DNA from 4 places in the Fictibacillus marinisediminis genome. Region 3 is predicted to be linked to each of the others. Evidence: riboswitches for the same ligand, from Rfam matches in the RefSeq annotation. Region 3 holds a riboswitch; each other region holds the start of a gene.

Region 1 (3,208 bases), 2.6 Mb from region 3:
GCGGCCGTATTCATACGTCTACAGCGACAGTAGCGATCCTTCCTGAAGCAGAAGAAGTGGAAGTTGAAATTCATGATAAGGACGTCCGTGTAGACACGTTTACGTCAAGCGGACCGGGCGGACAATCGGTTAACACGACTCAATCCGCTGTTCGTCTGACGCATATTCCAACTGGAACCGTTGTTTCCTGTCAGGATGAAAAATCACAGATCAAAAACAAGGAAAAAGCGATGAAGGTTCTTCGCGCCCGTGTTTATGATAAAATTCAGCAGGAAAAACAAAAAGAATACGATGAAAACCGTAAATCTGCAGTTGGTACCGGTGACCGTTCAGAACGGATCCGTACGTACAACTTCCCGCAGAACCGTGTAACGGACCATCGCATTGGCCTGACTCTTCAAAAACTTGATCAAATTTTGCTCGGCAAGCTGGACGAATTCATTGAAGCATTAATTACAGAAGACCAGACAAGCAAAATGAAGGCCCAGACGGAAGCATAAGATGAAAGCGATGAAACGGCATGAAGTCCTGAACTGGGCTTCATCTTTTTTAACGAAAAAGGGACGGGAACCTCTAGCTGGTGAGCTTCTTCTTCGTCATGTACTTGGCGATATGAGCCGGACGGAGCTGCTTCTTGGTTTGGATGAAGAGCTTCTTCCAAAGCAGCAAGAGGTATTTGAAGCAGCTGTACAAAAACATGGCGATGGAGTACCTGTCCAGTACATTATTGGTTTTGAAGAGTTTTACGGAAGACGCTTTTCGGTGAATAAAGAGGTGCTCATTCCTCGGCCGGAAACAGAAGAGCTCGTATATGAAGTGCTTCAGCGCTCCATGATGAGGTTCCCTGGCATAGAAGAGATCCAGACAGTCGATGTCGGGACGGGGAGCGGTGCCATTGCCATTACGCTGGCACTGGAAAATTCTCGTTTTTCGGTAACCACGATTGATATTGCTGAGGAGTCACTGGAAGTCGCAAAGAAAAATGCTGAAAACCTTGAGGCATCTGTCCGTTTTATTCATGGCGACCTCCTTCAGCCTCTGATCAAGGGCGGAGAAAAAGCAGATATCGTTGTATCCAATCCTCCATACATTCCTGACCGTGAAATAATGGAGCTTGAGACGATCGTTAAGGATCAAGAGCCTTTCCGTGCACTTAGCGGCGGGGAGGACGGCTACGTATTTTACAGAAGGTTTATGGAGGAGCTGCCGCTCGTTCTGAACAAACAAAGCATTGTAGCCTTTGAAGTCGGCCATGATCAGGGCCAGACGGTTGCTGAAATGCTCAGGGTCACGTTCCCTGGGTCGGTTGTTTCGGTAGTAAAGGACATCAGCCAAAAAGAACGGATGGTTATCGCGGAGATTGGCTTTAAATAAGCAGAAAAGGTGGCCCTCAGCTGTGCTGGGGGCTTCTTTTTTGTGGCCGGAAGAACGGAATTGAGCAAAACGGGCGCTGAATTGAGCCTAACTCATAAAAATTGAGCGAAACAAGCAATAATTGATCGGAACTGAATTTCCGGACTTATTCGCCGGTCGAACGCCATTCAATATCATCTATTCTCACATCCTAAATATTGACGCAATACCTACTTCTATTGTAGGATTACTATTAATTAAATAAATCTTATCCAGAGCGGCGGAGGGACTGGCCCTATGAAACCCGGCAACCTATTTTTAGAAGGTGCTAAATCCAGCAGGAGTAGATCCTGGAAGATAAGATGGAGCGGTCAAAACTTCCCCTTATCTAAAGGGGAAGTTTTTTTAGATAGTCGGAGGGTCAGGCCGTTGTCCTGACCGCTCCTCCGCACTGAAGGGATGGACTTTCAGGGTCTCTTTTAGTGGCAGAATGTTTTTAAAAGGAAGAGGGGAGAAAAAGGTAGATGAGATTTGGATTCTGGTTGCCGATCTTTGGCGGATGGCTGAGAAATGTGGAAAATGAGAACATGCCGCCGACGTTTGATTATGCGAAGAAGGTTATTCAATCCGCGGAAAAGTGGGGGTTTGACACGACGCTGATCGCGGAACTGTATTTGAATGATATAAAAGGACCTGAGCAGGACTCTCTGGAGGCTTGGACAACGGCGGCGGGTCTCGCGTCCGTAACGGAGAAAATAGAAATTATGACAGCGGTAAGGCCAGGATTCCATAATCCTGCTGTAACAGCGAAAATGGCGGCGAACATCGACCAAATGAGCGGCGGGAGGTTTACACTTAATGTCGTCTCCGCCTGGTGGGAAGAGGAAGCGAAGCAGTATGGCGGTATTTTTACTGCCCACGACGAAAGATATGAGCGTACGCAAGAGTTTCTTGATGTTCTAAAGGGGCTGTGGACAGAAGAAACCTTCAATTATTCCGGCAAGTTTTATCAGTTTAGCGATACGAAACTTTTCCCTAAACCTGTTCAGCGGCCGAATCCCATTCTGTATGCTGGCGGAGAAAGTGAAAGGGGTAAACAGGTTATCTCTTCCTCCTGTGACGCCTACGTCATGCATGGCGGCACAGTCGAAGAGATCGCCGTTAAGATCAATGACATGAAGAACCGCCGCGGGCAAACAGGGAAAGAACCTTTATCTTCGTTCGGAATGGCGGCCTATGTGATCTGCCGGGATACTGAAGAAGAAGCCCAAGCGGAGCTGCAGAGGATTACAGATGTAAAAGAGTCCAGCGCTTATGCTGGGTTTAAAGATTTTACGAGCAAATCGCAGCTGGAACAGCAGATTCAGCTGTACGACTACTCTGTTTCCAACCGGGGGCTGAGGCCGAATCTGATCGGCACTCCTGAACAGATTGCGGAGCGGATTGCAGCTTATGAAGAAGCCGGCCTCGGACTCCTTTTACTGCAATTCTCCCCTCAGTTAGAAGAAATGGAACGTTTCTCAAAACGGGTGATGCCTTTGGTGGAGAGCTATCGGAAAGAACATGCGAAATAAGGAGGATGACCATGAAAAAAGTATATATCATACATGAGAACGATGAATGGACAGATCATCTCACAAAGAGGCTGAATGAGCTGCAAGTGCCTTATGAGGCATGGCATCTAGATCAGGGAACGGTTAATCTGGCAGAAGCTCCGCCCGAGGGCATTTTTTACAGCCGCATGAGTGCTTCCTCCCATACAAGAGGACACCGTTATGCACCGGAACTTGCTGCCAGTGTCATTGCCTGGCTGGAAGCACATGGCCGAAAAGTGCTGAATGGCAGCCGCGCTCTT
Region 2 (3,208 bases), 530 kb from region 3:
GGTAGCAAACAGCAATGATCAAGAGGCTTTGGAACAGAAATCCTACCCTCACCCGGTGTTTGGCCCGATGCCATTAAAACAATGGATTCCTTTCGTGGGGTATCATGAAAAGAGACATCTGGCTCAAATTGAAGAAATTAAGGAAAAGGTTCTTTCCAGACAATTAAGCTAGACATCAACGGGAAGTTATACCTTAGTTGACTTATCAGAATACCTGCATTAAAATTTAACACAATAGAATAAATTGCTGATCAGAAAACTGAAGGCACCGCTATGCATGTTATTCCTTATGCACAGCGGTGCCTTTTTGCTGTCCTTTTCTGGTGAGGGAATATTGGAGGTATGTTATGTCTTTCAGCTATGTCAGCCATCTTGAATGTCCAAAGTGCGGCAGCATCTATGCTCATCACAAACCTAATCAATTGTGCCAGTGCGGTTCCCCCCTTCTCGTAAACTATGATTTAGAGGAACTGAAAAATGAGAATGAAATTATTAATAAAGAGAGGAATGGTCTTTGGAGGTACCATAAGCTTCTTCCTGTTATAGACCCAGATCATGTGGTATCACTGGGAGAGGGGATGACTCCTTTATTATCCATGCCTGCTCTCGGTGAGAAGCTTGGAATTGCAAATCTGCTCATGAAAGATGAGGGCATGATACCTACCGGGTCTTTTAAGGCCAGGGGAGCGGCAGTCGGCGTTTCAAAAGCCAGAGAGCTCGGTATTACCCGGCTTGCCATGCCGACCAATGGCAACGCAGGAGCCGCCTGGTCACTCTATTGTGCAAGGGCCGGCATAAAGCCGTACATCGTTATGCCAGTGGATGCCCCAGTCATTACGAGAAAAGAAGTGGCGATTTCAGGTGCAGAGCTTTTTCTTGTGAACGGCCTGATCAGTGATGCCGGAAAAATTGTCGCGTCCCTTGTGAAGGAAGAAGGTTTCTATGATGCTTCCACTTTAAAAGAACCTTACCGGATTGAAGGCAAGAAAACGATGGGGTATGAAATTTTAGAACAATGCGGAAGCGAGCCGCCTGATGTTATTTTATATCCAACTGGCGGAGGAGTGGGGCTGATTGGCATATATAAAGCATTGAAAGAATTCAGGGAACTGGGCTTATTTAAAGGAAGCAGACTGCCGCGTTTAGTAGCTGTCCAGGCTGAAGGATGTGCACCGATCGTAAAAGCATGGGAAGAACACAAGAGTGAATCGGAGTTCTGGGAAAATTCTGAGACAGCTGCTTTTGGTATCAATGTTCCAAAAGCAATCGGAGATTTCCTTGTCCTTGAAGCACTTTATGAAACGAATGGATGCGCCGTTGCCGTTTCAGAAGATGAAATTAGCTTTACTCAGCGCCAAACTGCAGAGCTTGAAGGAAGTTTTATTTGTCCGGAAGGCGCGGCTGTGTTTGCCGCCGCAAAACGATTGAGGGAAAATGGCTGGATCAAAGCAGATGAAAAGGTGATATGCCTAAATACTGGGCAGGGGATCAAATACCCTGATTCGGTTTCTGTAGATCCTCCTGTATTAGAGCCTGGAGAAATCATTCGAAAATAAAATGAGTTTTTGTCTTGACAATAAGATGGAAATCCCTATAATTGAATTCAATAGAATACATTTACCTTATATTTCTTATTTAGAGAGGTGGAGGGACTGGCCCTTTGAAGCCTCGGCAGCGGACTTAATTATGAGTACTGTGCCAATTCCACAAGCAAAACGCTTGAATGATAAGAAGAGTATGGCTTATGATGGCGATTCAACCTCTTCTTGTGCTTATTTGCTTCCGCAAGAAGAGGTTTTTATTTATGTAAAAAACCAACTAATTCACTGCGAAATATCAGGATTGCTGATTGGTCAACCAAAGGCGCTTCGTCATGAAAATGACGGCGTTTATTTTTTTGTTAAAGGCTCTTTCCTAAAAGATTGTTGCTTTGGAAACATTTTGTAAAGAACCCTTCATTATAGTTGATTGGAGTGCAAGGTGCGAGACTCCTGCGGGGGAAGCGGGACAGGTGAGACCCACAGGCGGATGCGCCGAGGAGGCTCAGCGCACGCCCCGCGGAAAGCAAGCATGCTGAAACGAAAATCAACCACTCCCAAGAGCAACAAAGGTTACGAAAACAGCCTTGTTAAAAGCTTTGTTTGTAAACGTAGTTGTTTTTTTGTGGAGTGTGATTGAACCGTCTTTTGAAAAGCAGAAGGATATAACCAAGCTTATTCCCATCTGCTTTTCAGGCGTTTCATTTGTTTCACAAATCAGCAGGCTCTTATCATCGCCAGCTATCACACACACCTTACTGTATAAAAAAGACTTGAAGGTCTCTTTCAAGCATCAGTATTCGATGCACAAAAGGAAAGAAAATCAACAATGTGTTTTTAAATAAGTCTTGTAAAAAAGGAGGGATTGTTTTGGAAAATCAACTAAGAAGAGCTGTGGAAAGCAAACGAAATCAGCTGATCAATAAACTCATCAATATGGGCATTTATAAGAAAGATGAGCTTCATTTATTTCAGCTGACACTCTCTGATCTTGAAGAGGAGTATGCAAAGGCAGCAGGCGGAAAGAACAGCCTTCGGCAGGCTAAATAAACCACTCATTGAAGTATTCTTGCTTTTTTCGCACCTGCTCCCCTTCTATTCTGTATTCGCTGCAACGGTTTTCTTAAAAACAGGGCAGCAATAAGAAAGACAGCGGGGAAAAGCAGCAAATGATACAAGTCAGACAGTACAACTTCTCTAATCATTCCCCCGGTTGCTTCCCGCAGTAAACTGACTCCATACGTAAACGGCATATAAGGATTAAGCTTTTGAAAGAAGGAAGAGGTCATTGTCACAGGAAATGTTCCGCCTGAACTTGAAAACTGCAGAACGAGAAAAATAACCGCCAGGCCTTTACCCACATTTCCAAAAATGGAAACGAGCGTATACGTTAGAATGACAAAGACGATGCTCAGGAACATGGCAAATAAAACAAACCATGTTTTGTCCACAATGTAGGAATGGATAATGAACCGGTCACCAAGAGATACGACAAGCCCCTGCAGCATGCCGATCGTTGCAAATGTCATCAGTCTCCCAAAGTAAAAAGAAAGCGGGGAAACCTCTCCTTTACTTGGAACTTCACCAACTTTAAGAGAAGAGATGAGCAGCATTCCTCCCACCCAAAGCGCCAGTAAGGTGTAAAAGGGAGTCATGGCGGAGCCATAATT
Region 3 (3,208 bases):
CGTTGGCAGCGACTCTGTCACAGCCGACGATGACCGCAGCGATGTTTTTTGTTTTAAGTGTATGGGCAGCCATGTTATCCGTAATCAATGTTACATTAATACCTGCCTGCTGCAGCTCCCAGGCTGTTAAACGCGCCCCTTGAAATACCGGTCTTGTTTCATTAGCGTACACTGAGAGGTCCCAGCCTTTTTCTTTTGCTAAATACATGGGAGCCAGAGCTGTACCATACCGGGAAGTTGCAATTCCGCCAGCGTTGCAGTGCGTCATCAAACAATCCCCGTTTTTCAGCAAGGTCAATGCGTATTCCCCGATTTTACGGCAAGTTTCTTCATCTTCCTGCTGAATGAAAAGTGCCTCTTGCTCAATCAGCTGAACCGCTTCCTCAGTATCTCGGGCTTGTTCGGCAGAGCCTGTGACCCGGTCGAGGGCCCAGAACAAATTAACCGCAGTTGGCCGGGATCCGGCAAGGTAAGCTTTTTGCTGCAACAGCTTTGACTTGAACTCGTCATACGGCAGGGAATTGTTGGCCTTTGCCCATAACACGATTCCAAAAGCTGCGGCGATTCCAATGGCAGGTGCGCCTCTCACTTGCAATTTTTTTATGCAATCCCACACTTGTTCAATTGTCGTAACATTAATGTAGACGGTATGGCGGGGAAGCTGCTGCTGATCAAGCAGCAGAAGATGATCCCCTTTATATCTTAGTGATGAAATCCAGGTTTCTGTCGTACTCATAATCATTAAACACTCCTGATGTATGTGATAAATTCATCGATATTTTTTATTCTCTCAGCGTTCTTTACCCAATCGCTTCCAAGCTTAAGCACACGTTTTTTTAACTCGATTTGGCCATTGAAGTCTTCAATGGAATCAAGATCTTCGACATGGGCAAGCCCAATCGTGCGGCGGATCACTTCACAACCTGCAAAACCAATCATATCTGTAAAAATACTATTTAAAATCTCTTCCTCAAATTCAGGAAGTTTGGTTGCAGACTCTACACCCTCTGTTTTCCACAGTTCCCTGTAATGGGCAGTGAAGGTTTCCCAAGTGTCTTTGATCACGCTGAGCAAATAGCTCTGATATTCTTCGCGCCTAAGATTGTCAGAGATATGAAAGGACTGTGAGGCATGATTCAATGCAATATTGGCAAAAAAGTGGGCGATATCAAAGCCTTGAGGCCCATAATAAGCAAACTCGGAATCTATTAATTTTGTAGAAGTTTCGGTAACGAAAATACTTCCGGTATGGAGGTCACCATGCAACAGGGCCTCTGCACGCGTTAGAAATTTATATTTTAGAGAGGCAGCTCTCTGTTTGAGGAGAGTATCATTCCATAGTTTGGAAACGGCCTCCTTCAGCTCGGAAGGAAAATCGTTGGTGTTGATGTCATAAAACGGGTCAGTAAATACAAGGTCTTCGGTTATTTTGCAGAGTTCAGGGTTTGTAAACGTCTGGACAAGCTCTTTCTTCTCGAAAGGATGCAAATAGAAATCACTCGTATAGAACAGGCTTTTGGCAATAAATGTGCCGATGTGCTGTGCGAGATGAGGATATTTGACCCCTTCGATCAGACCTTTCCGCAGAATCACGTGAGAAGATAAGTCTTCCATTACAGTGAGAGCGAGATCCTGGTCTGTATAAAAAACTTCTGGAACATGCTCAGGAGCAAATTCTGCTGATTTTATTAAAGAGCTGCTTTCAATCCTTGCCCTGTCCAGTGTAAGCGGCCAGCTTTCTCCCACAACTTTGGCATAGGGAAGTGCCTGCTTTACGATAATGGATTTACCTGTATCTGCTTCGATTAGCCGAAAAACAAGGTTAAGATTACCGTCACCAATCTCATTGACTTTAATGTTTTGATAATCAGAAAACAGTTTGAGTTTTTGTGCCAGCCCCACCACGGTTTGTTCATTCAGTGGTTTGTAAGCCTGTTTGAGGGTTGTTGCCATCTATACTACCTCCGGAATTTTTTGTATGTAAAAAGGCCTCTTTTCTGTATGAAAAGAGGCCTGGATGTATAGCTTCCACGCCTCTTATCTTGCAAAACAAAGTTTTGCTGGAATTAGCACCGTGCCATACTGGATCTCCAGGCTTCTAGTAGTAGACGCCCCATTTTACAATGGTATTACGGTCGGTTGCTGGGTTTCATCGGGCCAAATTCCCTCCACCTGCTCTTGATAAGAGACAACAAATATAAAATTGTTAGAAAAAACAGAATGCAATAATAATTTACAATGGCAATCATACAATCTTATCCATTGTCCTGTCAAATCTTTTTTTAATAAAATTCTGGACGTCTGTCTTCAAACACAGGAATTCTGTTTCTTACTTCTTCAACAAGATCAGTGTCGACCTCAGCAAACAAAATGGTCTCTTCTTCTCCGTCTGTCTCTGCAATAATTTCTCCCCAGGGATCAATGACCATCGTGTGACCTGCGAACGTGTTGTTCTTATCACTGCCGACCCGGTTGCATGCCACAACGTAGCATTGGTTCTCAATGGCTCTTGTTATTAGCAGGTTCCGCCAGTGGCTCAGCCGCTGCGCCGGCCACTCGGCAGGAACAAACAGGATAGAGGCGCCTTCAAGAATATGGGAGCGAATCCATTCGGGGAAACGGATATCATAGCAGATGACACCGGCAGCCGGAACGTTTTCAAGCATGAAATTTCCTTTGCTGGAGCCCGGAGCAATATATTTTTCTTCCTGCATTAGCCGGATCAGATGGAGTTTACTGTATTCGCCGATCTGCTTACCTTTTCGGTTAAAGGCATACATGGTGTTATAGATTCCTTCATCCGTTTTCTTAGCGATGGAACCCGCAACAATGTTCACTTGGTATTTGCTGGCAAGCTCGCTCATTAATCGTTTGATCTCCTCGCCGTTTGTATCTCCTATCTCATCTAGTCTTTCTAGATCATAGCCTGTAGTCCACAGTTCAGGAAGAACAATCACATCTGGTTTTTTCATTGCTGCCTGTTCAATTCGTTTTGAAGCCCTCTTAATATTTTGCTTGGGATTGCCAAGCTGAATATCCATTTGTATCGCTGCAACAGTAAGTTTCATGCTATCCTCCATTAAAACGTTTTGACAGATTTTAATTAAGCGTATAACATAATTGATTAGAATTTCAAGAAAATTACGAAAGACAGGATGTGTAACCGTGAAACAATTCCAGCAAGCAGAAGCTTTATCGCGGCTGCCTG
Region 4 (3,208 bases), 640 kb from region 3:
TGGAAAACAGCTGGTCTAACGCATTACTAAGCTGGCTTTCTTCCATTCTTCTGATATAGGCTTCCTGATTTGAATAAAGCTGCTCGATGCCTTGCAGAAGGGATTCAGCATTCAGGTCTTCCTCAAACAGAACTTCGCAATAGCCTTGTTTTTCAAATGATCGGGCATTTTCAATCTGGTCTCCGCGGCTTGCTTCTTTAGAGAGTGGAATGAGAAGCATTGGCTTTCTCAGTGACAAAAACTCAAAGATAGAATTAGAGCCTGCTCTTGAAATGACAAAATCCGTTGCTGCAAGGATATCTGGGAGCTCATCCGATACATATTCGAACTGGATATAGCCTTTTTTCAGAGTGGAAGAATCCTTCTGGCCTTTTCCGCAAAGATGAATGATTTGAAAGCGGGGAAGCAGAGCGTCCAGGCTTAATCTTACGGCCTCATTTATTTTTTTTGATCCAAGACTTCCTCCCATGATCAAGATGATCGATTTACCAGGAGTCAAACCACAGAAAGCTCTCCCCTTGGCTGCGATCCCTTCATGCAGCTCCTTACGGATAACCGCACCGGCGTATACCGCTTTTTCCCTTGGGAGATGATCAGCGGTTTCAGGGAACGTTGTACACACTTTGTTAGCGAACGGAAGTGAAAGACGGTTTGCAAGCCCTGGACTAAGATCGGATTCATGGGATACAATCGGCACCTTGTTCATCCGGCTGCCGAGGATTACGGGAACAGATACGAACCCCCCTTTGAAAAGACTACGTCTGGTTTTATGGTCTTGATGAGCCGAAATGCTTCAAATGCTCCTTTCATGACACGGAACGGATCTTTAAAATTGTTCCAGTCAAAATAGCGCCTTAGTTTACCAGTAGAGATGCTGTAATAGCGGACGCCTTCGATGGTTTCTGTCAGTTTCCGTTCAATTCCTCCTTTGGAACCGATATAGCTGACTTCCCAGCCTTCTTTTAAGAACAAAGGAATCAGCGCCAGGTTAACAGAGACGTGCCCGGTGGAACCTCCCCCGGTGAATACGATTTTCTTGCCCAAACCTTCCACCCCTTTTATTTATGTGTTTCTATCATACCAAAAATAATCTGCAATGATTCCAGAAATATCTGAATAATGGTTGACGCTCTCCTGTCTGCCGTGATAGAGTAAGACTAATTTAATGAAGCTTATCAAGAGCGGCGGAGGGAAAGGCCCAATGAAGCCCGGCAACCTTCAAGTATTCTACTTGAAAAGGTGCTAAATCCTTCAAAGGTAAAACTTTGGGAGATAAGAGACGGATCGGAACCATACAGCTCTCTTATCTTCGTGATAAGGGGGTTTTTTGTACTAAAAAAATAAAGTGCTACATAACATGTTTCAATCTCATGATAATACTCTTATCCAGAGTGGCGGAGGGAAAGGCCCGATGAAGCCCGGCAACCTTCAAGTATTCTACTTGAAAAGGTGCTACTACCTGCAGGAAAGAACCCTGGATGATAAGAGGAGGCCGGACTGCAGACCTCTTCTTTAGGAAGAGGTTTTTTCTTTTGCCATCATACAGATACCATTCATCCACTAATAAGAAATTTACTTTTGAAGAAGGAGTGATTGTATTGAAAGAATTAAAAATAGCACTGCTGGGTCTGGGGACTGTAGGATCCGGTGTATATACATCCATCATGGATAGAAAAGGAGCTTTAGAAGAATTGCTGGGTCATCGTCTGAAGCTGTCCAGTATTTTGATTAAGGATTCTTCCAAAGCAAGGCCTTTCGTAAAGGGGGTACCGTTGACGTCCGAATTCGAGAAGGCGATCGGAGAAGAAGTGCCTGATGTGGTCATTGAGGCGATTGGCGGAATCGAGCCTGCACGGTCTTACATCATACAATCACTTGAAGCGGGATGCCATGTGATTTCCGCGAATAAAGATTTGATCGCCCGGCATGGAGAAGAATTAACAGAGCGTGCTGCCGCAAAGGGTGTCCGTTTTGTCTATGAAGCGAGCGTAGGCGGAGGAATACCGATTTTGAGAACATTGAGGGAACTTTTAAGAATCAATCGGATTCAGCATGTAGAAGCCATTTTAAACGGAACGTCCAACTTCATTCTTTCGTACATGAGAACGACAGGTTCCTCGTTTGAAAAAGCGCTGGAACTGGCACAGAAAAAAGGATATGCAGAGCCGGATCCGACAAATGACATCGAAGGCTTGGACGCATTTTACAAAGCGATGGTGCTGAGCAAATGGATTTATGGCGTGCAGCCATCCTGGGAAGAAGTGCAGGTGGAGGGGATTGGAAATGTGCTTCTTGAGGAGATTCAACTGGCTGAGCAGATGGGGCTTCGGCTGAAGCATCTCGTCCTTTTAAACGATAGACTTGATCTCCAGGTACAGCCTGTATTTGTGGATAGCGATCATCCGCTGTATGGTGTGGAAGGCGTGGACAATGCCATCCGTATTCAGACAGACCTTCTCGGCTGTTTGACCTTGCAAGGGCCGGGAGCTGGTGCAGAAGCAACAGCAAGTGCCATTGTGGAAGACTTATTATCGATCTATGAAACTAGGGAAATATATAGAAACAAACCGGCTGTATCGGAACTCTGCCCTAAGAAACAAGAACAAGAGGTGAATACCTACCTTCTCGTCGGTGAAAAAATTAATTTTACAAAGGAAAGGATTTCAGCAATTGAAAAGCATGGAATCATTATAGACCGGACTTCTCTTCGTTTTCAGCCTATTTCCCTTGCTGCCCTGCTTTATGAAGGGCCGCTCCCTCTGGAACAGGAGGATGAGTTCATTTCAGTGATCAGCATCTATCCGGTCCGTCTGTCAAAAAGCGGTAAGGGGATAGAGAAAGAAAAGGTGCCGGTGGCCGAATAGAAACAGGAATATCCGTGGAGAGTCGGCTCTCTGCGGATTTTTTTACCCATCATGTTGACAATGGAAAGGATTTTACATATGATGGAAGTAACAAAAGGAAGGGAGTTGTATGGATGAGCGTTCACGTTCTTAACTAAGCGAATTGGATAGTTGGAGCAAAAAGGCCGTGCTTGAAGCGGTTGTATTCTTGATGTCTTTTTGCGGCCACCAATAGTTAAGAACAGCGGTCAGCATACAACATTTTCATTTTCGTGTACGTATTTTGTGCAGCGAACGATGCCGCGCTCTTTGGGCGTATTTTTTTATGCTTTTTACAGCTTCCATAAGTCAGGGGACAGCTGTAT

What was found. Region 3 has a riboswitch for S-adenosylmethionine ahead of mtnK (S-methyl-5-thioribose kinase). Riboswitches for the same ligand answer to the same signal wherever they lie in the genome.
Region 1: it holds a riboswitch for S-adenosylmethionine, as region 3 does, so the genes downstream of both, LCY76_RS21830 (LLM class flavin-dependent oxidoreductase) here and mtnK (S-methyl-5-thioribose kinase) in region 3, are expected to answer to the same signal.
Region 2: it holds a riboswitch for S-adenosylmethionine, as region 3 does, so the genes downstream of both, LCY76_RS05970 (hypothetical protein) here and mtnK (S-methyl-5-thioribose kinase) in region 3, are expected to answer to the same signal.
Region 4: it holds a riboswitch for S-adenosylmethionine, as region 3 does, so the genes downstream of both, LCY76_RS05340 (homoserine dehydrogenase) here and mtnK (S-methyl-5-thioribose kinase) in region 3, are expected to answer to the same signal.

Annotation. Positions count from the first base shown of each region.
Region 1 is NZ_JAIWJX010000002.1:4,188,948-4,192,155, reverse strand. Features, by position in the region: gene prfA (peptide chain release factor 1) at 1-500, shown strand, start outside; gene prmC (peptide chain release factor N(5)-glutamine methyltransferase) at 511-1,374, shown strand; SAM riboswitch class I at 1,619-1,717, shown strand; gene LCY76_RS21830 (LLM class flavin-dependent oxidoreductase) at 1,878-2,927, shown strand; gene LCY76_RS21825 (ATP-grasp domain-containing protein) at 2,939-3,208, shown strand, end outside.
Region 2 is NZ_JAIWJX010000002.1:1,078,289-1,081,496, forward strand. Features, by position in the region: gene LCY76_RS05960 (DinB family protein) at 1-172, shown strand, start outside; gene LCY76_RS05965 (threonine synthase) at 348-1,556, shown strand; SAM riboswitch class I at 1,629-1,733, shown strand; gene LCY76_RS05970 (hypothetical protein) at 1,738-1,947, shown strand; gene LCY76_RS05980 (Fur-regulated basic protein FbpA) at 2,409-2,588, shown strand; gene LCY76_RS05985 (YhgE/Pip domain-containing protein) at 2,594-3,208, opposite strand, start outside.
Region 3 is NZ_JAIWJX010000002.1:1,606,131-1,609,338, forward strand. Features, by position in the region: gene mtnA (S-methyl-5-thioribose-1-phosphate isomerase) at 1-736, opposite strand, end outside; gene mtnK (S-methyl-5-thioribose kinase) at 742-1,953, opposite strand; SAM riboswitch class I at 2,035-2,188, opposite strand; gene LCY76_RS08740 (carbon-nitrogen family hydrolase) at 2,283-3,080, opposite strand; gene LCY76_RS08745 (pyridoxal phosphate-dependent aminotransferase) at 3,166-3,208, shown strand, end outside.
Region 4 is NZ_JAIWJX010000002.1:964,392-967,599, forward strand. Features, by position in the region: partial or broken gene LCY76_RS05335 (undecaprenyldiphospho-muramoylpentapeptide beta-N-acetylglucosaminyltransferase) at 1-1,044, opposite strand, end outside; SAM riboswitch class I at 1,170-1,279, shown strand; SAM riboswitch class I at 1,380-1,488, shown strand; gene LCY76_RS05340 (homoserine dehydrogenase) at 1,599-2,864, shown strand.